DNA from 4 places in the Nonomuraea sp. NPDC050733 genome. Region 4 is predicted to be linked to each of the others. Evidence: riboswitches for the same ligand, from Rfam matches in the RefSeq annotation. Region 4 holds a riboswitch; each other region holds the start of a gene.
The links. A riboswitch is a leader RNA that binds a small molecule or an ion and turns the genes downstream of it on or off. The one in region 4 is predicted to bind cyclic di-AMP.

Region 1: linked by a shared signal. The riboswitch ahead of AB0H64_RS23250 (C40 family peptidase) and the one ahead of AB0H64_RS06135 (hypothetical protein) in region 4 are both predicted to bind cyclic di-AMP.
Region 2: linked by a shared signal. The riboswitch ahead of AB0H64_RS15345 (hypothetical protein) and the one ahead of AB0H64_RS06135 (hypothetical protein) in region 4 are both predicted to bind cyclic di-AMP.
Region 3: linked by a shared signal. The riboswitch ahead of AB0H64_RS01310 (CHAP domain-containing protein) and the one ahead of AB0H64_RS06135 (hypothetical protein) in region 4 are both predicted to bind cyclic di-AMP.

The regions. Positions count from the first base shown of each region.
Region 1 covers NZ_JBFAHO010000014.1:152,171-157,821, forward strand. The annotation lists gene AB0H64_RS23240 (transcriptional regulator) at 1-69, shown strand, start outside; gene AB0H64_RS23245 (class I SAM-dependent methyltransferase) at 79-891, shown strand; gene AB0H64_RS23250 (C40 family peptidase) at 1,749-2,276, opposite strand; cyclic di-AMP (ydaO/yuaA leader) riboswitch at 2,350-2,506, opposite strand; gene AB0H64_RS23255 (NlpC/P60 family protein) at 2,957-3,931, opposite strand; gene AB0H64_RS23260 (NYN domain-containing protein) at 4,056-5,378, opposite strand; gene AB0H64_RS23265 (phosphotransferase family protein) at 5,520-5,651, shown strand, end outside.
Region 2 covers NZ_JBFAHO010000007.1:27,324-32,974, reverse strand. The annotation lists gene AB0H64_RS15355 (tautomerase family protein) at 1-62, opposite strand, end outside; gene AB0H64_RS15350 (helix-turn-helix domain-containing protein) at 143-652, shown strand; gene AB0H64_RS15345 (hypothetical protein) at 894-1,856, opposite strand; cyclic di-AMP (ydaO/yuaA leader) riboswitch at 1,861-1,996, opposite strand; gene galT (galactose-1-phosphate uridylyltransferase) at 2,064-3,143, opposite strand; gene AB0H64_RS15335 (DeoR/GlpR family DNA-binding transcription regulator) at 3,146-3,919, opposite strand; gene AB0H64_RS15330 (TrpB-like pyridoxal phosphate-dependent enzyme) at 4,196-5,506, opposite strand; gene AB0H64_RS15325 (uridine kinase) at 5,588-5,651, opposite strand, start outside.
Region 3 covers NZ_JBFAHO010000001.1:283,255-288,905, forward strand. The annotation lists gene AB0H64_RS01285 (hypothetical protein) at 1-389, opposite strand, end outside; gene AB0H64_RS01290 (transposase) at 539-778, opposite strand; gene AB0H64_RS01295 (transposase) at 769-1,722, opposite strand; gene AB0H64_RS01300 (aldo/keto reductase) at 1,917-2,732, shown strand; gene AB0H64_RS01305 (Gfo/Idh/MocA family oxidoreductase) at 2,753-3,706, shown strand; cyclic di-AMP (ydaO/yuaA leader) riboswitch at 3,825-3,964, shown strand; gene AB0H64_RS01310 (CHAP domain-containing protein) at 3,978-4,691, shown strand; gene AB0H64_RS01315 (ABC transporter substrate-binding protein) at 5,075-5,651, shown strand, end outside.
Region 4 covers NZ_JBFAHO010000002.1:561,701-567,351, forward strand. The annotation lists gene AB0H64_RS06120 (DUF1232 domain-containing protein) at 1-379, opposite strand, end outside; gene AB0H64_RS06125 (aldo/keto reductase) at 657-1,517, shown strand; gene AB0H64_RS06130 (DUF5302 domain-containing protein) at 1,591-1,791, shown strand; cyclic di-AMP (ydaO/yuaA leader) riboswitch at 1,976-2,113, shown strand; gene AB0H64_RS06135 (hypothetical protein) at 2,301-3,116, shown strand; gene AB0H64_RS06140 (alpha/beta hydrolase) at 3,475-4,314, shown strand; gene AB0H64_RS06145 (hypothetical protein) at 4,334-4,705, opposite strand; gene AB0H64_RS06150 (roadblock/LC7 domain-containing protein) at 4,745-5,176, opposite strand; gene AB0H64_RS06155 (hypothetical protein) at 5,173-5,651, opposite strand, start outside.

The DNA of each region.
Region 1 (5,651 bases), on a different contig from region 4:
ATCAAGGCCGCCCACGACTCCCTGACGTGGCTGCAGAACCTCGCGGCCCGTCATCCGCTACGCCGTTAAGGAACCCCCATGCACCGCTGGCAACCCAAGCTCGGGCTGATCCAGGAAACGCTGCTGCTCACTCTTCACGCCAGAGCCCTGGACGCCGGGCAGCCCAGCCCGATCCTCGGCGATACGCTCTCCGCCGACCTGGCCGGCAGAATCGATTACGACTTCGGCAAGCTGAAGGTCAAGCCCAACCTCGTCCTCACCACGGCACTGCGCGCCAAGAAGCTCGACGGCGTCGTCCGCGCCTACATCGCCGCTCATCCCGGATGCGTGGTGCTCGACCTGGGCTGCGGCCTGGACACCAGGATGTTCCGCTGTGATCCCCCGCCCGGCGTCGACTGGTACGACATCGACTTCCCGGAAGTGGTGGACCTGCGATCCGAATGTCTGCCCGGCCGTTCCCACCTGGTCGGAGCCGACCTCACCGGCTCGGACTGGCTCACAGCCGTCCCCGGTGACCGGCCGGCGATGATCGTCGCCGAGGGGCTGCTCCCCTTCATGCCCGGCGACTCCTTCCAGACGATGACCCGCGCGCTGGCCGGCCATTTCCCATCGGGCGAGCTCGCGCTGAACGGCTACACCCGCTTCGCCGCCTGGGCCATGAAGTACCACCCGACCATCAAGGCACTCGGCATCACAGCCGCCCAGGGCTTCGACGACCCACGCGAACCAGAGTCCTGGCACGCCGGCCTCGAACTCATCGAGGAGCAGATCCTCACCCGCGCACCGGAAATAGCCCGGTTCCCGCAACCCCTGCGCGCGCTGACCCGTCTCACCGCCCGCAGCACGGCCTTGTCCCGGCAAGGAGCACGCATTCTCCGCTACCGGTTCTGAGCCCGTGCGGGCGGCGGTGGCGACAAGCGACGTTCCTTCAGGTTGTGGACCCGCCGCCGAAGGCGCTGGGGTGATGGAACGGAAATGTGCGCGAGTGCGCCCGCCCAACGAGATCGCGCGCTATCAGTGACCTGGACGGACGGGCCTGGCGTACGTTGCCGTTCGCGCCCACTCCGACGGCCGGAGCTGCAGGGGGCCGTTACTTGTGCGGCCGCTGCTTCCCGCCGGCTGTTCCCAGCGGCTTGGGTCCGTTCAGCAGCGGTGGAGATGTGCAGGCCGAGGAGCTTGCTGACGACAACGGCGGGCAGCTGCGAGGCGAGGTCCATCAGCGCGGTGCTGCGTCCGGGGCGGCTGTGCGCTCCGACCGTGTTCAGGAGGCGGTTCAGACTCGCAGGATGAATGTGCTTTCCGGCGTACTGGCCGGGGAAGAGCCAGCGGTGGCCGGATTCTCCGAGGACGGCCGGATGGTGGTCCGCGGTGGTCAGCTGGGCATCCTCACCGCGAGCCGGTACGGGGAGATGCCGGCCGGCCTGCGTCGTGACCACCTCGGCAGGACGGCGCTGTTCTACCTTGATGTGTCCTGGGGCGAGACGCTCCGCCGTCACCAGACGCGGCCTCAGCGTTCCCGATTCGGTCCCGACGAGATGCGGCAGTGGTACGTCGAGCGTGACGTGCGGTCGGGCGGTGGAAGCCGCGGTAGCGGGTCCGCGTCTGGGAGGGACGCGGGTGCCCGCGAGAGGGCCCTGAGGGCCGCTGAGCGCCGATCTCGGCTCCGCTGGAGCCAGGGGGCCCCGGGAGTTCCTCCCAGAGCGCGCGAAGACCCCGTCCCCAACCCGGGACGGGGTCTTCGTGCGTGCTCACAGGCCGGGACGTACCGCCCCCACGAACGACGACTTGCGCCATCCGCTGATCTTCTCGACGCGTACCGTCAGACCTGTCCGCGGCGAATGGACCATCTTGCCGTGGCCGACGTACATGCCCACGTGACCGAGCCCCCGGAAGAACATCAGGTCACCCGGCTGGAGGTTCTTCCAGGAGACCTTCTTCTTGACGCGTGCGAACTGGCTGTTCGTCACGCGGGGAATGCTCACGCCGGCCTTCTTCCAGGCGTACTGGACGAGACCGGAGCAGTCGAACGCGCCAGGGCCGGTGCCGCCGTAACGGTACGGGTCACCGATCTGCGCCTTGGCGACGGCGACGGCCGTACGGGCCTTCGCCTGCTGCCGGACGGCCTTGGAGGCCTTCGCCGTCTTGCCCGCGGCCGGCTTCACCGGCGCGGCGGCCGTGCCCGCCGAAGCCGTGGAAGGACCGGCCGTGGTGCTCGTCGTCCCTGCCGCCTGGGCCGCCGGAGCATGGAGGACCAGACCTCCGGCCGTCACGGTCATGGTGAGAGCGACGCCGCTCAGGGCGATTCGGGACAGACGGGGGTTGTGCGAGTGGGTAGACAGGATTTCTCCTTGGATCTTCCACGAACGCCTACCGGGTTAGCTGACGGATTCGGGCCTGGAAGTCGCCCTACGGCGCGTTACGCGCCGATTCACCCCTGATCCCGCTCGGGATCGCTGGGTCCCCGGCTCCGTGCCTCCTGGCTGCACGGACTCGGCAGGCCACCACCGCAACAAGTACGGATATCTACGGCGGCGACCGATGGATTGCTATCTCGTCCACATCGGTGGGACCGATGTTGGTTCGCGGCGCCATGGCTTGTTCGCCGCGACGCCAGAAGTTACGCCGAGAAGTCATGGCACGGCAAAGCACAGGTCAAGCTGTAAAGATCGCCATAAGGTGTCAGTAAGGTGACGACGCCCAGCTAGCCACCATGATTCGTTACGTAAATGTGACTCTGCTCACACTTGACGAATCAGGCGCCTGTCAGGACTCTTTCGTCACATTTGTCAGGTTTGTCCCCGGCATGACGGCAGGCCACGTGGCCATGAGCGGTCACTGATCGCTTCACTTCTTTACTGGCGTTCCCGTCACGAGAGGCGCGCGCGGCCGCTACACTGCCTCGCCACAGCGGGGCAGCGCCGTCGGTTCAGGGGTGAGGGACCCGCCGCGTGGCGCGCTACGGGCGGATGGCGCCGACGAGGGCGCCGCCGTACGAGGAGAGGGTGGCGACCTTGACGACGTCGCCCGTCTGCGGCGCGTGAACGATCTGGCCGTTGCCCGCGTAGATGCTTACGTGACCGAGTCCCGAGCTGAAGATGAGGTCCCCGGGCTGGAGCGCGTTCAGCGCCACCCTGCGCGAGGCACCCCACGCCCACTGCTGCCAGGTGGTGCGCGGCAGCGAGACGCCGGCCGCGCGCCACGACGCCTGCGTCAGCCCCGAGCAGTCCCAGCCGCCGGGGCCCGTGCCGCCGAACACGTACGGCTTGCCCACCTGCGAGTACGCGAACCTGAGCACGGCCGCCGCGTTGCCCGAGGCCGAACCGGTGTACTTGATGCCGGTGCTGTTCGGGTCGCCCGCCCGGTAGGCGCCGAGCCGGTCGAGGAGCTTCTTCTGCTGGGCGATGAGCTTGAGGACCTCGGCGCGTTCCTTGCGGACCGCGTCGCGCTCCTTGTCGGCGGCGGCCAGGGCCTCCTCGGCCTTGTCACGCTCGGCCTTGAGGCCGCGGTTCTCCCGGTCGAAGGCGGTGAGCTTGTCAGCGCGCTCGCGGGTCACCTGATCGGCCAGGGCGAGGCCGCCCAGGGTGTTCATGGGATCGTCGGAGCCGATCACGCCGGGCATGGAGGTGACGTCGCTGCCCAGCTTGTAGCTGTTGACGGCCATCGAGATCACCTGCTGGCGCAGGTCGGCCACGGTCGCGAGCTTGCGCTTGTAGCTATCGTTGAGCTTGGTGTAGGCGGACTGGGCCTTCTTGTGGTTCTCGGTCGCCGTGTTGTAGCGGTCGACGACCTTGTCGGCCTTGTCGTTGAGCTTGGCGAGCTTGGCCTTGGCCTGCTTGATCGTGGGCTTCGGCGCGGCCTGGGCTCCACCTGTCGGCGAAAGCAGCAGCCCGATCGCGAGACACGCGACCATCGGCACCCGGCCCAGACTCACAGCGTCGCCTCCAAGGGATCATACCTGGGGCGAAATAGTACAGAAGTTATGGCGTTGATCTCACCTAAACGCCAGATTCCTTATACCGTCGCTTTGCCATCCGGCGCTATGCCCGGACCGTGGCCTACGCGCGGCCCAGCCTGCGCAGAAGCAGTCCCGACGGTACGGGGCGGGCGCCCATCCTGCGGACGGATTCGGCCACCTCGCGGTCGGAGGACACCACGGCGATGGCCCGGCCGGGCGGCTCGGCGCGGACGAGCTGGCGGATGAGGTCGTCGGCGATCTCCCCCGGTGCGCTGAACAGCACGCGCACCCCGCGCGGCGCCACCACCTGGACCGGCGCGTTCAGCTCGGCCCCGTCGAAGACCACGGTTACCTCGACGCGGGTCTGCGCGACGAGCCCGCCGAGCCCGGTCATGAGCCGGTTGCGCTGGTCGGCCAGCGTGAGGGTGCCGTAGCCGGCCTTGGTCACGTTGTAGCCGTCGATGATCAGGTGCACCTGGGGCAGCCCGAGGAGCTGGTCGAGGAGCTGCGGGTCGTCGTCGGCCAGCGCGCGGGCCGGCACGCCGCGCACGCTGGGGCGCTCGCCGGTGACGGCCGCGACCGAGTCGGCGGGCCTGCTGATCATGGTGGGCAGGGCCAGCTCCCTGCGCAGCCCGGCGGAGGCGTCCTGGAGGGCGTCCAGCAGCACCCGGATACGCGCGTCCTCGATGCTGCGGCCCTCGCGGGCGGCCCGGCGCGAGGCTTCGAGCTGTTTCTCGGCGTCGGCCAGCCGCTCGCGCAACCGCCGCAGCTCGGCCTCTCCCGCGCTGCCCGCCGCCGAGGCCGCCGACCGCGCCTCCTCGGCGACCTGCTCCATCTCCTCGGCGCGCCGCTGCGCCTCCCTGGACTTCTCGCGGGCCTCGTGGAGGCGGCGGCGCAGGTCGGAGTTCTCCGTGCGGGCGGCCTTGAGCTGCTCGCGCAGCCGGTCGGTCTCCTCCTTGGCGGCGGTCTTCTGGGCGGCGAGCTGCTCGCGCAGCCGGGACACGACCTCCTCGCGCTCGGACCCCTCGGCGGCCACGGCGGACCGTTCGAGGTCGGCGCGGGCCGCCTCGACCATGTCGGCCCAGCCGGGCGGGCGGGTGAGGTAGGCGGCGGCCGCCACGAGCACGGGGTCGGCGGCGGGCGGCACCTGGCCGTCCGCCAGCGAGGCGACCAGCTCCGGCCAGCCCGCCGCGACCGACTCGGCGACCAGCTCGCGGAACTCCTTGTCGTTCTCCAGCTGCGCGGCGATGGGGGCGCTGCCCAGGCGGGCGCGCTTGCGCGGGTCGAACTTGGCGATGCCCCGCAACGGCGGCGGCACGGACGCAGCGGGCATCGAGCCGAGAACCTGGGCTGCCAGGTCGACGACGTTCAGCCGCACCGGCTCGGGAAGCGGGCGAGACAGGCCTTCACCCGCTGAGCTCATCCCACTGTCCCTTCGTGACATGCCCTTTCAGACAAGGGTACGGCTGCCCCGTACCTGACCGTAACGCTCGCCCCACGTAGACAAGCGCTTGCTAGGGGTATACCACTGGTGCGGGACCGGAACTCACCCGAGGAGGCCGCCGTGCCGGAGGAGATGCGGACGTCCACCCGTGACCTGGGCCGGCTCCGCGAGCGGATGGCATCCTGGCTGGCCGGCCGCACCGGCGGCCCGGTGGACGTGTCGGAGCTGTCGCGGCCCGCGGCCAACGGCATG
Region 2 (5,651 bases), on a different contig from region 4:
ATCTTCTCGCGGTGCTCCTGGTCGAGCGAGCCCTTGGGGACGAACAGCTCTACGAACGGCATAGGTAAGTCCTTTCATTAAACTCTCCTGTTCGGCAACGTACAAGAGTGAGTTGAATGAAGCAACCCTCTACACTGGCGCCATGCAACGGACTAGCTTCGCGGAGATGCACTGCTCGATCGGGCAGTCCCTGGAACGCGTCGGCGAGTGGTGGACGCCGCTGATCGTGCGGGACATCTACCTCGGCCTGCACCGGTTCGACGACATCGCGCAGAACCTCGGCATCGCCCGCAACCTGCTCACCCGCCGGCTCGAGACGCTGCTCACCGACGGCATCGTGGAGCGCCGGGCGTATCAGGTGCGCCCGCTGCGGCACGAGTACCACCTCACCGAGGCCGGCCGCGAACTCGTGCCGGTACTGATGGCGCTGATGGCCTGGGGCGACAAATGGGCGACACCGGCGGGCGGTCCGCCGGTGCGCCTGGTGCACCGCGAATGTGGTGCGGAATTCACCCCGCAGGTCTGCTGTTCGGGGTGCGGGGAAGCGGTGACCACCGCCAACGTGACGGTGCTGCCCGGTCCGGGCGCCGCCTCCGGGCCGGGGACCAGGGTGCTGGCCCGGCGCAGCGGCATCGCGCCCGAGGAGTTGTGACCGGCGAGATCACGGTGCCCCGTCCCCGGTCGTCGAGTTCGAGGTGGGGCCAGGTATCGCCCCCGGCGTCATGGAAGCGGATCCAGCGGGTCGCCCCCCGCTCGACAGTCCTGGGGCGAGGCCGAGCGGCCGGCCGATGACCGGTGGTGGGAGTTGGCGACAAGCCCCAACCGGCGCGAGGGCTTACGCAGCCGCCAGTCTCCACCGCATCACCACCGCCGGCACAAACGGCATCCCGGTTTCAGTTCATCGAGATGTGGACGTGGTCGAAGTGGTTCTCGGTGATGCTGCCACGGTCCGACATGGCGCTCCAGCCGGAGCCCTGGTTGATGCGTTGCCGCCAGATCACGTACTTCACCCCCAGCTTCGCCTTGTTCGCCAACGCCCAGGCCGCGAGGCGGTCGCCGAGGGCCTGGTTGGCCGCGCTGGGCATGGTGCCGCCCGAACTCATCATGAAGTCGCACGCCCGGCCCAGCGGGTGCTCGCCGCTCGACCCCGAGCGGAAGCAGCCGACCGTGAACGGCAGCGAGAAGTTCTTCTCGACCAGCGCGCGCATCGCCCGGGTGCGGGGGGTGATGTTGTCGGTGCCCGACGGCAGCTCGGGCGCCCAGGTGCCGTCGGAGCGGCGGCCGGTGCTGACCGGCACGAGGTCCTTGAGCTTCTTCTCGATGTCGTCGATGACGTCCTGGGCCTCGTCGCGCCGCTTGGCGACGTCCGCCGTCTCGGCGCTGATCCGGGTGGCCAGGGCGGCGGCCTCGTCGGCCGCCCGCTTCTTCTCGTCGCGGGCCCTGGCGACGCCCAGCACGACCGCCTGCTGCTCGCGGGTCATCTGCTCCAGGACGGCCGCGCCGGCGGCGCTCTTGGGAAGCATGAAGCCGATGATGGCCGGGTCGCCGTTCTGGTAGCGCAACTGCGCGATCTCGGTGACCCGGCGCTCGGCCGTGGCGACCGCCTGCTCGGCGGCGGCGAGCCGCTTGCCGGCCGTGCCGGCCGCCTGCTGGGCCTTGGCGAGCTCGACCCGCTTGAGGTTGTAGCTCTCGATGAGCTTGTCGACCTTGCCGTTCAGCTTCTTCAGCTCGGCGCGCAGCTCGGATTCGCTGGGTTTGGGGTCGGCGGTCGCGGTGGCCGCGCCGAAACCGGCGGTGGCGATCACGACGCCGATGATGAAGTTGATGGCAAGGCGCGTGGGGGACGCGGACGCCACGGAGGATTCCTCTCCCTCTGCCGACCGGGTTAGCTGACGGGTTCGGGATGGGAGGTCCCTACCACCGAAGTGGATTCACCCCAGATGCGGTGGGTCCCCGGCTCCCGAGCGACGCGCCCGGGATTAGGCGTGTACCAGCTGTTACCGCCGGTACCGAAGGGATACTAGTAGTAAAGCGGAGGTCATGCGACTCCAATCGGAGATCAATCAGTGATCTACCTGTGATCGAATCAGCCGGGCCGCCTCCTCCGGGAGCACGTCGTTGACGAACGCGCCCATCGCCGACTCCGACCCCGCCAGATACTTCAGCTTCCCGGGCGCCCGCCTGATGCTGAACAGCTCCAGGTGCAGGTACCCCAGCTCGCGGTCCTGCCGTACCGGTGCCTGGTGCCAGGCCGCGACGTACGGCATGGCGACGCCGAACATCCCGTCCAGCGCCCGCAGCACCGAGGTGTAGAGCGGCGCGAACGCGGCGCGCTCCTCCTCCGACAGCGCGGCGAGGTCGGGGACCTGCCGGTGCGGGTAGACGTGCACCTCGAACGGCCAGCGCGCCGCGGCCGGCACGAAGGCCGTCCACAGCTCGTTGGCGGCCACGACCCGCGTCCCGGCGGCGCGCTCGGCCGCCAGCACGTCCGCGAACAGGTTGCCCCCCTGCCGGTCCGCGTGCCGCCTGGCCGCGCCGAGTTGGAGCTTCGTGCGGGGAGTGACGTACGGGTACGCGTAGATCTGTCCGTGCGGGTGGGTCAGCGTGATGCCGATCTCCTCGCCCCGGTTCTCGAAGCAGAAGACCTGCTCGACGCCGTCGATCGCGGACAGCTCGGCGGTACGGTCGGCCCACGCCTCCATCACCAGCTCGACCTGCGCGTCGGAGAGCCGGGAGAACGATGACGAGTGATCCGAGGTGAAGCACACCACCTCGCACCGCCCCACACCCGGACGAACCTCGCTCAGACCCCCCACATCCTGATAAGTCCCGAGATTCATGGAGAAGGAGGGGAAACGGTTCTCGAAGACCACCACGTCATAGTCGTGCGCCGGGATCTCCGAGGCCCGGGTGTCCGTCGACGGGCACAGCGGGCACTCGTCCGCCGGAGGCATGAACGTGCGTGTCTGCCGGTGTCCCGCGACCGCGATCCACTCCTCGGTCAGCGGGTCGTAACGCAGCTCGGAGGCCACCGGTCGCGGATCGAGCGGCCGGCGGTCGATCGCGCCGCGGTCGGCGTCGTCGCTCCGATCGAAGTAGATCAGCTCCCGGCCGTCGGCCAGATGGGTGATGGTGCGCTTCACGGCTACCCCTCAGCGATGATCAGTTGTCCGGCCCGTTCGGCCAGCTCGGTGCGTGCGTCCTCGGGCAGCCCCGCGTCGGTGATGACGACGTCGGCCTCGGCCAGCTCGGCGATCGTGCTGATGCCGATCGTGTTCCACTTCGTGTGGTCGGCCGGGACCACCAGCCGGTGCGCCGCGGCCACCAGCTCCCTGTCGGTCTCCGCCTCCAGCAGGTTCGGCGTGGTGAACCCGGCCCGCACGCTCATGCCGTGCACCCCGAGGAACAGCGTGTCCACGTGCAGCCGGCGGATCGCGGCCACCGCCACCGGGCCCACCAGCGCGTCGGAGGGAGTGCGGACGCCCCCGGTCAGCACGACCGTGCGGTCGGGACGCGGGTTGCGGTGGAAGACGTCGGCGACGGGCACGGAGTTCGTGATGACCGTCAGCTCGGGCACACCCGTCAGATGGTGGGCCAGCGACCACGTCGTGGTGCCGGCCGAAAGCGCGACCGCGGTGCCCGGCCGTACGAGCTCGGCGGCGGCACGCGCGATGGCCTCCTTCTCGTGCTGCTGCCGGGCCGACTTGGCGGTGAACCCCGGCTCCTCCGTGGAGCCCTGGTCCAGCGCCGTCGCGCCGCCGTGGACCTTGGCCAGCAGGCCGCGCTCGGCGAGGACCTCCAGGTCGCGGCGGATCGTCATGTCGGAGACACCGAGCTCGCGCACGAGGTCCGCCACCCGGACGCCGCCGCTGCTGCGGACGCGTTCGAGGATGGTCTGCTGTCGCTGCTGTGCCAGCAAGCCCGCGCTCCTTCCAACAGATTCCACCAAATTATGACATGCCAGTGTTGGGGAATGTTGACCGGTCTCACTCTTGTGCCGGAAGCGCCGGAGAGGGACGTTGGAGACACACGTCACACCAGAGCTCGTCGGTTTCCCAGGGAGGCCCGTATGGCCAGGCGCAGTCGCAAGGGCAAGGCCCGCAAGAAGAAGAAGGCCAACCACGGCAAGCGTCCTACGGCGCGCTGACGCCCGCCCGGCGGGCGGGAGCGCGCGGACCGGGACGGCGCGGTCCGGTCAGCCGGGCAGGTGGGCGAGGGCCTCGTCGATGCGCTCCTGCGGAAGCGCGAAGTCCTCCATCGCCCCCGACAGGTAACGGTCGTACGCGGCCAGGTCGAAGTGGCCGTGACCGCACAGCGCCGTCAGGATCACCTTGTCCTCGCCGCTCTCCTTGCAGCGCAGCGCCTCGGCGATCGTCTCGGCCAGCGCGTGCGTCGGCTCGGGTGCGGGCAAGATCCCCTCGGTACGGGCGAAGCGGACACCGGCCTCGAAGCACTCGCTCTGCGACTTGCTGACCGCCTCGAACATCCCCAGCTCGTACATGTGCGACAGCAGCGGCGACATGCCGTGGTAGCGCAGGCCGCCCGCGTGGATCGGGTCCGGCACGAAGTCGTGGCCCAGGGTGTGCATCTTGAGCAGCGGCGTGAACCCGGCCGTGTCGCCGAAGTCGTAGGCGTACACACCTCTCGTGAACGTCGGGCACGCGGCCGGCTCGACGGCCCTGATCACCGGGTCGATCCGGCCGGCCAGCTTCTCGCGCAGGAACGGGAAGACGAGCCCCGCGAAGTTGGAGCCGCCGCCGGTGCAGCCGATGATCACGTCGGGCGTCTCCTCCATCTGCTGGAGCGCCTCCTCGCCGATCACCGTCTGGTGCAGCAGCACGTGGTTCAGCACCGAGCCGAGCGCGTACCGGACGTCCTCGCCGGCGCGGGCCACCTCGACCGCCTCGCTGATCGCGATGCCCAGGCTGCCGGACGAGCCGGGCGTCTCGGCCAGCACCCTGGCCCCGGCCTTGGTCACGGGCGACGGGCTGGCGTGCACCGTCGCGCCGTACACCTGCATGAGCGAGCGCCGGTACGGCTTCTGGTCGTAGGAGGCCCGCACCATCCAGACCTCGCACTCCAGCCCGAACTGCGCGCACGCGAACGCCAGCGCGCTGCCCCACTGCCCGGCACCGGTCTCGGTGGTGAGCTTCCGCACGCCTTCGCGGGCGTTGTAGTACGCCTGCGGCACGGCGGTGTTCGGCTTGTGCGACCCGGCGGGGGAGCCGCCCTCGTACTTGTAGTAGATCCGGGCCGGGGTGCCGAGCGCCTGCTCCAGCCGGCGCGCCCGCAGCAGCGGCGTCGGCCGCCACAGCCGGTAGACGTCCAGCACCTCCCGCGGGACGGCGACGAACCGCTCACCGCTCACCTCCTGGCCGATCAGCTCCATCGGGAACAACGGCGCGAGGTCGCCGGGGCCCACGGGCTGCCGCGTCGCCGGGTGCAGCGGCGGAGGCGGCGGCGCGGGCAGGTCCGGGACGATGTTGTACCAGTGGCTCGGGATCACCGTTCCAGTCTGCGCCGATCCCGCCCGTCTTACCAGGTCACGCGCCGGATCACCTGGAGCTCCTTCAGCCGGGTCCGCGGTTCAGCCGGGGTCCTCGATCGCCGGCCGCCCGGGTCTGTCCACCCGTACGACGACGTCGGCGCTC
Region 3 (5,651 bases), on a different contig from region 4:
GCGCGCAGCCGTCCCGGCTGGGCGCGGGCCCGCAGCAGCGGACGGTACGGACCCGCCGCCAGCAGCTCCAGCAGCCGGAGCGTGGCCAGCCCGTCGTCCACGACGACCAGCCGGCCGGGACGGGAGGTGAGCCAGCGCAGCTGCACCTTGCCGGAGAAGGCGTCGCCGGCGGCGTTCATCCGCCGCGGCAGCTCCTCGGACGGCTCGGCCAGCTCCAGGCCCTCGGGCAGCGACAGGCGGCGCAGCTCGCGGCGGGTGGCCTTCAGCGCGCGCTGCCCGGCGCGGGGCACGACGTCGGTGGCGGGGCCGAGCAGGCCGGCGTGGTGCGCCTCGACGGCGCAGAGCATCTGGAGGGGTGACTCCACCCAGGCCGACGCCCGCTCCGCCACCCCTGCTCTCCCCACTCCGGGCTGATGCCGGCTTCGCTCCGGGTCGTCTGCGACCGCACGACGCGCTCACCGTAATCCGGCCCCCTGACGGCTCGGGGAACGCCGCATGAACAGTGACTCCTCCGCTCCCTGAAGGGACCGGCTTCTCGCTAAGCCGCTTCCGCGGCGTCGCGAAGGGCAAGCCCTGCCCTGAGGATGTTGACGGCCGCGTTCACGTCGGCGTGTGCGGCATGCCCGCACGCCGTACATCGGAACACAGCTTGGCTGACGCGGTTCTCCTTCGCGCAATGCCCACATGCGGCGCATGCGCGGGAGGTGTTGGCGGGGTTGACCGCGATCAGTGTGCGACCGGCGCTTTCAGCCTTGTGCGACAGGATCGTCAGCAACACCCCCAACCCGCGTCCAAGATGCTGCGGTTCAGGCCCGACTTGGCCGCGACATTACGGCCGGGGGCGTCGAGCGTGCCGGACGCCGAGCGGGTCATGGCGGCGATCCGCAGATCCTCGTGCACGATCACGTCATAGGCGCGGACCAGAGCGAGCGCGGTCTTGTGCGCGCCGTCCAGGCGCTGACGCCGCATCGTGGCATACAGCGCGGCCACGCGGGCCACGACCTTGCGGCGGCGTCCGCTCCCCCGCTGTGTCCGGGCCGGAGCCCGCTGCGCCGCCGCCAGTCGTCGGGCGGAGGAGGCCAGGTTGCGCGCGTTGGCCACATGGGCGCCGTCGGAGGTCGTCACCAGCCAGGCCACACCGAGGTCCACGCCGGCGACCGCTCCCGTGGAGGGGAGCGACTCCGCCGGCACATCGTCACACGACATGATCAGGAACCAGCGGGCACCCTCCCGCTTCACGCTGATCGTCTTCACCCGGCCCCGTATCGGGCGGTGCTGGTGGACGCGTACATGCCCGATCCCTTGCAGGCGGGCGAATGCCGCCGAAGGGTGCTCGGGCTGGGAATCCCACCGGCAGCCGTCGCCGTCCTTGGGCCAGGTCACCGTGTCGAACCGACCGCGCCCCTTGAACCGCGGGAACCCTGGCGTGCGCCCGGCTCTGACACGGGCGAAGAACGTCTTGAAGGCGTTGTCCAACCGGCGCAGAGTGGCCTGCTGGGAGGAGAACGACCACCGGCCCTGCCCCTCCGCGTCATCGGCGCGAATGTGCTTCAGATCCGCCGACTGATCACCGTACCGGACGCTCACGCCCGCCTTGCGGTAGGCCGTACGCCGATGCTCCAACGCGCCGTTGTACAACTGGCGGTGGTCCTCGAGGCACGCCACCAGCGCGATCTGCTGACGAACGGTCGGCCGCAGCAGGAACTTGTACGTCCTGCGCACGGCCATCACCCCCGCCCGGCACTCGCGCTGCCGGCGCGGTCGGCCAGTCTCACGATCATCATGACAGCACCACTCGCCCTCTTGCCGTGGAGAGCAGAAAACCCATGGTGAGATCGGAGGGCGAACCAGTCGCTGACGCCATTGCCCCCGACCCTGTGCAGGCGATGGTGTCCACCTTGGTTCTAATGGAGGCCATGAATTCGCTCAATCTCACCAGTGACGGCGTCTCGATCCCCCAGCTCGGGTTCGGCGTCTGGCAAGTACCCGCCGACGAGGCCGAGCGGGCCGTGACGACCGCTTTGGAGGCCGGTTACCGGCACGTCGACACCGCCAGGATCTACGGCAACGAGGAGGGCGTGGGCCGGGCGGTGCGCGCCTCCGGTCTGCCGCGCGAGGAGGTGTTCGTCACCACGAAGCTGTGGAACGACGACCACCACCGCGCCGAGCGGGCCCTGGACGAGAGCCTGGCGCGGCTCGGCCTGGACCACGTCGACCTCTATCTCATCCACTGGCCCGTGCTGAAGCAGGACGCCTACGTGGGTGCCTGGCGGGCGTTGGAGAAGGCGCACCGCGACGGGCGGGCCCGGGCCATCGGTGTGTCCAACTTCACGGTGGAGGCGCTCACCCGGCTCATGGACGAGACCGGGGTCACGCCGTCGATCAACCAGATCGAGCTGCACCCGTGGCTCCAGCAGCACGAACTGCGGGCCTTCCACGAGGCCAACGGCATCCTCACCGAGGCGTGGAGCCCGCTCGGCCAGGGCCGGGGCCTGCTGGAGGAGCCGGCGTTCCAGACGCTGGCCGCCAAGCACGGGCGCACCCCGGCGCAGGTCGTGCTGCGCTGGCACATCCAGCTCGGCAACGTGACGATCCCCAAGTCGGTCACGCCCTCCCGCATCCGGGAGAACATCGACGTGTTCGACTTCGTCCTGGACGACGAGGACCTGGCGGCTATCGGGGCACTCAACGCCAATCGCCGCCTTGGGCCCGATCCCGCCACATTTGGGTAAAAAAGCTATGATCCCTCGCCATGAGGGATCTCGCATGGGGCATCGCGGCGACAGGCGGTATCGCACGGACCGTGGGCGCGGTCATCGCCGCGGAGCCCGGCATGCGGGTGGCGGCCGTCGGCTCGCGTGACCTGGACCGCGCCGACGCGCTGGCCGCGGAGCTCGGCGCCGAGTCGGCGTACGGCTCCTACGCGGAGCTGTGCGCCGACCCGGCCGTCGACGCCGTGTACGTGGCCACGCCCCACGCCCAGCACCTGGCGGTGGCCGAGGCGGCCATCGCGGCGGGCAAGGCCGTGCTGTGCGAGAAGCCGCTGGCCGCCTCGCTCGCCGACGCCGAGCGCATGGTGCGCCTGGCCCGCGAGGCCGGGGTCTTCCTGATGGAAGCGATGTGGATGCGGTTCAACCCGCTCATCCGGCGGGTGGCCGCCGACCCGCGCTTCGGCGAGATCCGCTCGGTGCAGGCCAGTTTTGGCTTCGCTTTGCCGTTCGATCCGGCGCACCGGCTGTGGGCTCCGGAGCTGGGTGGCGGGGCCCTGCTCGACCTCGGGATCTACCCGTTCGGGCTGGCCCAGCTGCTGCTCGGGGCGCCGTCGGAGGTGCGGATGACGGGCTGCCTGGCGCCGTCGGGCGTGGACGCGGAGGCGGGCGGCGTGCTGGTCTATCCCGGCGGGAGGCGGGCGCTGGTGGAGTCCTCGCTGCTCGCCTCGTTCCCCAACAGCGCGTACGTGGTGGGCACGGGGATGCGGGCCGAGATCCAGGCGCCGTTCTGGGCCCCGAACCGGGTCGTGCTCAGCGGAGCGTCGATGGCGACGGAGGTCCACGACCTCGACCCGGCCGACAACGGATACGCGGGTGAGCTGCGCGAGGTACGGGACGCCCTGGCCGAGGGACGGACCGAAAGCGAGATCATGCCACTGGACGAAAGCCTTGCCATGATGGGGCTTCTGGAGGAGGCACGCTCCCAGCTCTCCTAGCTGGGCATTTATCCACTTGTAATCCTCTTGCCGGATGTATTACCTTAAATCCTGTTCGTCGGCTTACGTCCGGTTTGCCCGTTCGTTGCCGGCCTATCGCACAGATCATCACAGGACCCCCCTGTGACCGCTGAATCCGCCTGAGCGCGGAACCGGGGACCCACTTCTCTTGGGGTGAATCGGCACTTCCTTGTGCCGTAGGGCAGCTTCCACGCCCGAACCCGTCAGCTAACCCGGTAAGCGGCATGGAAGCAAGGAGCATCCCTTCTCGATGGCCAAGCACCGTCTCCTCCGTGCCCTCACGCCCGGAACGATCCGCGCCACCCTCGGCGCGACCATCATCGCCTCGGCCGCCTTCGGCGCCGTCGCGCCGGCCAACGCGGACACCCCCGAGCACGTGGGGCCGGCATCCAACTCGTCCACCAGCCAGAGCGTCAACAGCCAGGCCGCCAACAGCCAAGCCGCGTCCGGCTCGCAGTACGGCCGGGTCAACGTGACCGCGCAGAAGGTCCTCGACGTGGCCCGCGCGCAGGTCGGCACCTCCGAGAACGCCTACGGCGGCGGCACCAAGTTCCAGCAGTGGTACGCGAAGTCGCAGCGCGCGCTGGAGACCGTCAAGCGTGACGGCGGCTCGCCGCAGGCCTACCTCAACGCCGCCTGGTGCTCGATGTTCGTCTCCTGGGTCGGCGAGCAGACCGGCGCCCGCCCGCAGGTCGGCTGGGACGCCTACACCGTCGCCCACGCCCGCTGGTTCGCCCAGAACCACCGCTGGGGCAGCGCGCCCAAGCCCGGCGCCGTCGTCTTCTTCTCCTGGAGCGGCAGCAAGAGCCTGGACGACATCAACCACGTCGGGTTCGTCGTCAAGGACAACGGCAACGGCACGATCTCCACGATCGAGGGCAACACCGGCAACGGCCGCGTCGAGCAGCGCGTCCGGCCGACCTCCCAGGTCGTCGGCTACGGCTACCCGAACTACGCCGGCTGACCCGGTCCCCCTACCACTCCCCCACCTCTCCCCAGAGGGAGCGAGCGCGCGCCTTCCCCCGGCGCGCGCTCGCTCGCGTTCCGGGCAGGTCTCTCGTACGCCTGACACCCCTCGTCCCGCCCCGGCCTTCAGCGGGTTGTCCGTTCCTGTGGCGTTAACGGGACAGATGGTATGGGAGCGCTCCCAGCGACCTTTTCGCGCTGTTTGCGGCCTTGAATCCGCTTTCACGGCGCCAAATCCGGCCTGAGGTAACGGTTGCGTTGCGGGCCGTTGACGGCCCCCACGCCATGAGGGCACTCTTTGTGGGAGCGCTCCCAAGACCTTCCCATCGCGGCCTCACGTCGCGATGCACCTCCCACATTCACCACCCAGAGGGGTTCCGAATGAAGAACCACAAGCGCTTCGTCGTGACCGGAGCCGCGATGACGGCGCTGCTGGCCATCGCGGCGTGCAGCAGCGGCGGTGGCGGCGCCACCCCGGCGGGCTCGCAGAGCAGCGCGGCGGCGGAGCCGGTCACGATCAACGTGCACACCTTCGGCGGCGGCGAGAACTTCGGCTACGACGAGGCCGTCAAGAAGTGGAACGCCGAGCACCCGAACATCCAGATCAAGTACACGAACCTCACCGACCGGTTCGAGGACGTGTACCTGCCGCAGCTCCTCCAGCGTCTCCAGGCGGGGGCAGGCGCAGGAGACGTGGTCGGCATCGACGAGGGCGCGATGGGCCTCATGGCGGCCCGTCCGCAGTTCTTCGCCGACCTCGGCCAGTACGGCCTGGAAAGCCGCAAGGCGGACTTCCCGGCGGCCAAGTGGGAGGCGGGCCTCAACGCGGACGGCAAGCTGTTCGCGCTGGGCACGGACATGGGCGGCATGACCATGTGCTACCGCAAGGACCTGTTCAAGAAGGCCGGTCTGCCCACCGACCGCGAGGAGGTCGGCAAGCTCTGGCCGGACTGGAACG
Region 4 (5,651 bases):
CGAGGAGGCGGAGGAGCAACCGGGGCTCGCCCGGCCAGGCGTCCAGCAGCACCTCGCGGGGCACCTGCCGGGCGGCGTACCGCAGTGCCAGGGCGACCACCACGATGTCGTCCAGCGGGCCGATGACCGGCAGGAACTCGGGGATCAGGTCGACCGGGCTGGCCACCCACACACCCGCGACCATGATCGCAATCTTCGCCCGGCGCGGCACCGCGGGGTTGCGGCGGAGCCTGCGGACGGTGGTCAGGCAGTCGGGGATGAACGCGGCGAGGTCCCGCGCGAGCCCGGGCGGCAGGCGGCGCGCCAGCAGGACGAGCACACCCCACGTGGCCATCACGCACACGACCGTGACCGCCGGCACGATCAACCAGCCACTCACGACGTCCCCGCCCTCTTCGGAGCCGCGGCGATCACCGCCCGGCCTCCAGCCAGTACGACCTCACATCACTGTACGGCGACCCCCTGCACGCCCGCCCCGTGCCCACGTCCACCGGGTCCACGCGCCCGCCCGGCGACCGTCCGCCGGTGGTCCACGCGTCCGCCCTGTACGTACACACCCGCACCCCGCGCCGCCTCACCACAAGCGTCACCCCCGGCTGGCGAAACCGGTAGGGTCGCCTTCCTCTTTCGGTCACCCCAGGGGGAGGATGGTCCGCATGAACACGCGACCACTCGGACAGACCACCGTCAGCTCCATCGGTCTCGGCGCGATGCCCATGTCAGTGGCCGGGCACATGCCCGACGAGGCCCAGTCGGTCCGGACGATCCACGCGGCGCTCGACGCCGGCGTGACGCTGATCGACACGGCCGACGCCTACACTCCCGCGTCCGACGAGGTGGGTCACAACGAGCGGCTGGTCGCCAAGGCGCTCGCGAGCTGGGGCGGTGACAGCGACGCGGTGCTGGTGGCCACCAAGGGCGGCCACACGCGGCCCCCGGAGGGCGGATGGGGGCTGGACGGCCGGCCGTCGTACCTGGTCGAGGCGTGTGAGCGGTCCCTGAAGGCCCTGGGCGTCGAGGCGATCGGCCTCTACCAGCACCACCGGCCCGACCCGGCCGTGCCGTACGAGGAGACGATCGGCGCGCTGCGCGACCTGCTCGACGCCGGCAAGATCCGGATGGCGGGCATCTCCAACGCGAACCCGCGCCAGATCAGGATCGCCTACGACATCCTCGGCGGCCGGCTGGCGAGCGTGCAGAACCAGTACTCGCCCGCGTTCCGCTCCAGCGAGCCGGAGGTGGACCTGTGCGAGGAGCTGGGCGTGGCGTTCCTGCCGTGGTCGCCGCTGGGCGGGATCAGCGCGGCGGGGCGGCTCGGCGGCGCGTACGAGGGGTTCGCCAGGGTGGCCGAGCAGCGCGGGGTGTCTCCGCAGCGGGTCTGCCTGGCCTGGGAGCTGGCGCGCAGCCCGGTCATGGTCCCGATCCCCGGGGCGAGCCGGCCGGAGAGCATCCTCGACTCTGTGGCGGCGGCGGACCTGGTCCTCACCTCCGAGGAGCTCGCCGCTCTCGGCGGCTGAGGCGGCCCGCCGGTTTCGCGCGGCGGGTTCGGGCGTGCGAAGCTTTGAATGTCCCCAACACCAGGAGGTCCTCATGACGGAAACACCGGAGCCGGAAGCCAGCGAAACTCCCGAGGACGAGTTGAAGCGCAAGTTCCGTGAGGCGCTGGAGCGCAAGCGTGCGCGGCAGGCCGACTCGGGCGCTGGTGGCAGGGGCGGCGACGCTTCCAAGATTCACGGCGCTCACGGACCGGCCGCCAGCAAGCGTTCCTTCCGGCGCAAGAGCGGAGGCTGAGGCGTCCGGAGCACGGGCTGAGACCTGGTTTCCTGGAGGGGTACGGCATGCCGTACCCCTCTTTTTCTTTGCCTGCAAGGTAGATCTTCGCCCGATTTATGGGCTTACCTTTGCTTTTGTCCGGTTCGCTGGCTAGAGTCAAGCGCATTCCGGTCAGTGACCTAGCCCTTCGTCAGGAAGCGGCGACTGGCCGGCGCCGAATCCCGCGCCGCGCGGGAACCGGGGACCCACCTCTGGGGTGAATCCGGCCGCACCTTGGCCGGTAGGGCATCTCCACGTCCGAACCCGTCAGCTAACCCGGTAGGCGAGATGGAGAGGACAAGACTTCATGCGCTACCGCGTACCCCCGGACGGGACAGTGTCACCAGCCGCCTCCTGAGCGGCACCCCTTCCCCCTGACCTTCTCTCGCGCTCTCGCGTAGTGCCCGTTCGGCGTTCTGCCCGGCTACGCGTCCCCATCTCTTCTGAGCGCGCCCCTCTGTACCCCACGTAAAGGACTTTTTCAACACATGTCCGAACGACTTGGCATGCGTTCCTTCAGCCTCTTCACGGCGGCCGTACTCGGCGCGCTCACCATCGGCGCCGGCACCACGGCGGCGCACGCCGACACCGACGAGGGCCAGCAGGTTCTCCTCAAGGGCTCGACCACCGCCTCCTACTTCTGGGACGACTCCTCCGGCCGCGCCGGCGACACCGGCCTGCCGGCCAGTGGCAAGCCCATGCAGAAGGGTCTGGCCGCCAGCCCCAGCTGGCCGCTCATGACCGAGGGCTACGTCATGTACAAGGGCAAGAAGGCCCCCTTCTTCGTCGGGGACCGCGGCCCGGGCGTGCCCTCCAGCAGCGGCGTCATGCTCGACCTCGACGCCAAGACCTTCGCCCAGCTCACCGGCGGCCGCTTCAACTCCAGCACGCTCGGTGTGGACGGCGTCGGCGGCCAGGGCCACATCAAGGTGAGCTACGTCATCACCAAGTGGGGCAACGGCGTGGGCAAGAAGAACCACCCGGTCGCCTTCTCCACCGGCGCCTGGCGTCGCGTCGACCACAACCCGGCCAAGCCGCCGGTGCTGGCCGAGGACAAGTCCACCGCTCCGGAGGAGTCCGGCGCCGGATCCGCCGGCAAGGGCACCTCCGTCTCGTCCCGTGACAAGGACCACGCCCGCGTGGTGAACGCCTCCCAGGCCACCACCCGCACCGAGGCCCGCGACGCCACCCCCGGCGACGAGGGTCTGAGCACCTCGGCCAGCCTCGCCCTGGTGGGCGTGGCCGCGGTCGGCGGCGGCCTGTACCTCGGCCGCGACCGCCTGCGCAAGCTCGTCCAGCGCTGACCCCCTCGTCCAGCGCTGACCCCCTCGGCCTGCGGCCGCCTCCCCCGGGCGGCACGCCGGCCGGCACCCGACCATCGGCCGGGTCCGGACGCCACCCCGTCCGGTCCGGCCTCCCCTGGGGGCCTGCCTGCCTCTCCATCCAGGCCCCCACCTCGCCACCCCGTTCCGGAACCGCCGCCGCCCCGGCGGTTCCGGGGCGGGGTGCGCGCATCTCAGCGCACACGGCCCTCCACGCACAGGGTCTCCGCGCACAGGGTCTCCGCGCACAGAGTCTCCGCACACAGGGTCTCCGCGCACAGGGATCGGCGTGGAGGCTTTACCGGCCCGCGATCCGAATGTCATTCTGTTTCTCGTGACCATGCGAGCGAAGGCCAACGGCATCGAGATCGCCTACGAGAGCTTCGGCACGGCCGGTGCCCGTCCCCTCCTCCTCGTCATGGGCCTCGGCGCCCAGCTCATCCACTGGGACGACGACCTGTGCCGCCTCCTCGCCGAGCAGGGGCACCACGTCGTCCGCTTCGACAACCGCGACGCGGGCCTGTCGACGCACCTGCACGACCTCGGCCAGCCCGTGTTCGGAGGCCCGGCGCCGTACCTGCTGGACGACATGGCCGACGACGCCGCCGGGCTGATGGACGCGCTCGGCTGGAGCGCCGCCCACGTGGTGGGCGCCTCGATGGGCGGCATGATCGCCCAGACGCTGGCCATCCGGCATCCCGGCCGGGTGCTCACGCTCACCTCCATCATGTCCACGCCCGGCTCGCGGGTCGCCCCTCCCACGCCGGCGGCGAGCGCGGTGCTGCTGGCCACGCCGCCCGCCGGGCGCGAGGAGGTGATCGCGCGGGCCCAGGACGCCTGGGCGGTGATCGGCTCACCCGGCTTCGAGCCGGACCGCGCGCGCATCGCGGACGTGGCCGCCCGCGCGTTCGACCGCTGCTTCGACCCGCCGGGCACCGCGCGCCAGCTCGCGGCCATCATGGCCTCCGGCGACCGCACCGAACGGCTGCGCCGGCTCGACGTGCCGGCGCTCGTGGTCCACGGCGAGGCCGACCAGCTCGTCCCCCTCGAAGGCGGCCGGGCCACCGCCGAGGCCATTCCCGGGGCCAGGCTGCTGACCTTCCCCGGCATGGGCCACGACCTGCCGCGTCCGCTCTGGCCGGACCTCGTCGCCGCCATCACCAAGCTGACCGCCGGATGACCTCGCCGGCACCGCCGGGCTAGACGTCCAGCTTCTCCTCGATGGAGCGGAGCTGGTGCCTGGCCAGCGCCAGGTTGGCCCGGGCCCGGTCCAGGGCCAGGTAGAGGAACAGGCCCTTGCCGCCGCGCCCGCTGATGGGCCGGATGATGTGGTACTGCGAGCCGAGCGTGATCAGGATGTCCTCGATCGCGTCCTTGAGCCCGAGCGAGTCCATCGTGCGGAGCTTGGCCTTGACCACCTCGGTGTTGCCGGCGCCCGCGACCTGGAGGTCCAGCTCCTTGGAGCCGCCGAGCGAGCCCAGCGTCATGCCGCTGCCGTGGTCGACGACCGCCGCCCCGATGGAGCCGTCGATCGTCATCATCTCCTTGAGAGAGACGTCCATGCTGGCCATGTCACTTCTCCGTTCTCTGCTGATTTCTCTGGTGGTCGGTCATCGCGTCCGTGCCGCGATGGCGGCCAGGGCGGCCGCGGTCTTGCGGCCCTCCAGCCGGAGCAGCCCGAGGTTCGTGCCGGGCTGGGCCAGGACTGTGAGGACGATGGTGGGGCCCGCGGCGTAGAACGCGGCGAACCCGGCCGTGCCCGAGATGAGCGTCTCCTCCAGGTCGCCCCTCCCGGCGATGGCGAGCATGCGCCTGCTCATGGCGAGCAGGGCGGCGGTGAGCGCGGCCGTCCGCTCGCCGTTGTCCACGGCGGGGTCGCAGGCGACGGCCAGTCCGTCGACCGTGCAGGCGACGCTGCCGCTGACGTCCGGGGTGCGCTCCCGCAGGAGCACCATCTCCTTGAGCACCTCGTCGTGCAGCTCCACCGGTGGCCTCCTTCTGAACGAGGGCAGTCTCACGACGGTGAGTGGGGGGAACCTCATGCCAGCTCCTCCAGGGCCTTCTTCAGCCGCATGAGCAGGGCCAGATCCCTCGGGTCCGCCGTCACGGGAGGGCCGAGGGGGCGGGCCGCGTGCGGCTGCGCGCCGGCCGCGTCCGGGAGGAGAGGCGGCGGACCGGCCGGCGCCGCGAGCGGCATGCCTGACGGCCCGGGGAGCGGGGCGGTGAGAGGGCCGGCCGGATCCGGCGGCTGAGGCGGCGCATCCGCCGGATCCGGGGTCTGGGGGGAGGGGCGGGAGCGCCGGCCGCCGCGTGCCCGCCTGGGCAACGGGGCGTCGTGCTCCCCGCCCGCCACGGGCGCCGACCCCGCGGGCGAGGGCGGCGACTGCGGTTGCACGGGCGCCTGCGGAGATGCGGGCCGTACGGGCGACGGCTCCACGGGCGGGGGCGGGGCGGGGTCGGCGGGCGCGAGCAGCCCGGCCGCCGCCAGCCGTCGTACGGCCAGCAGCACCGAGTACC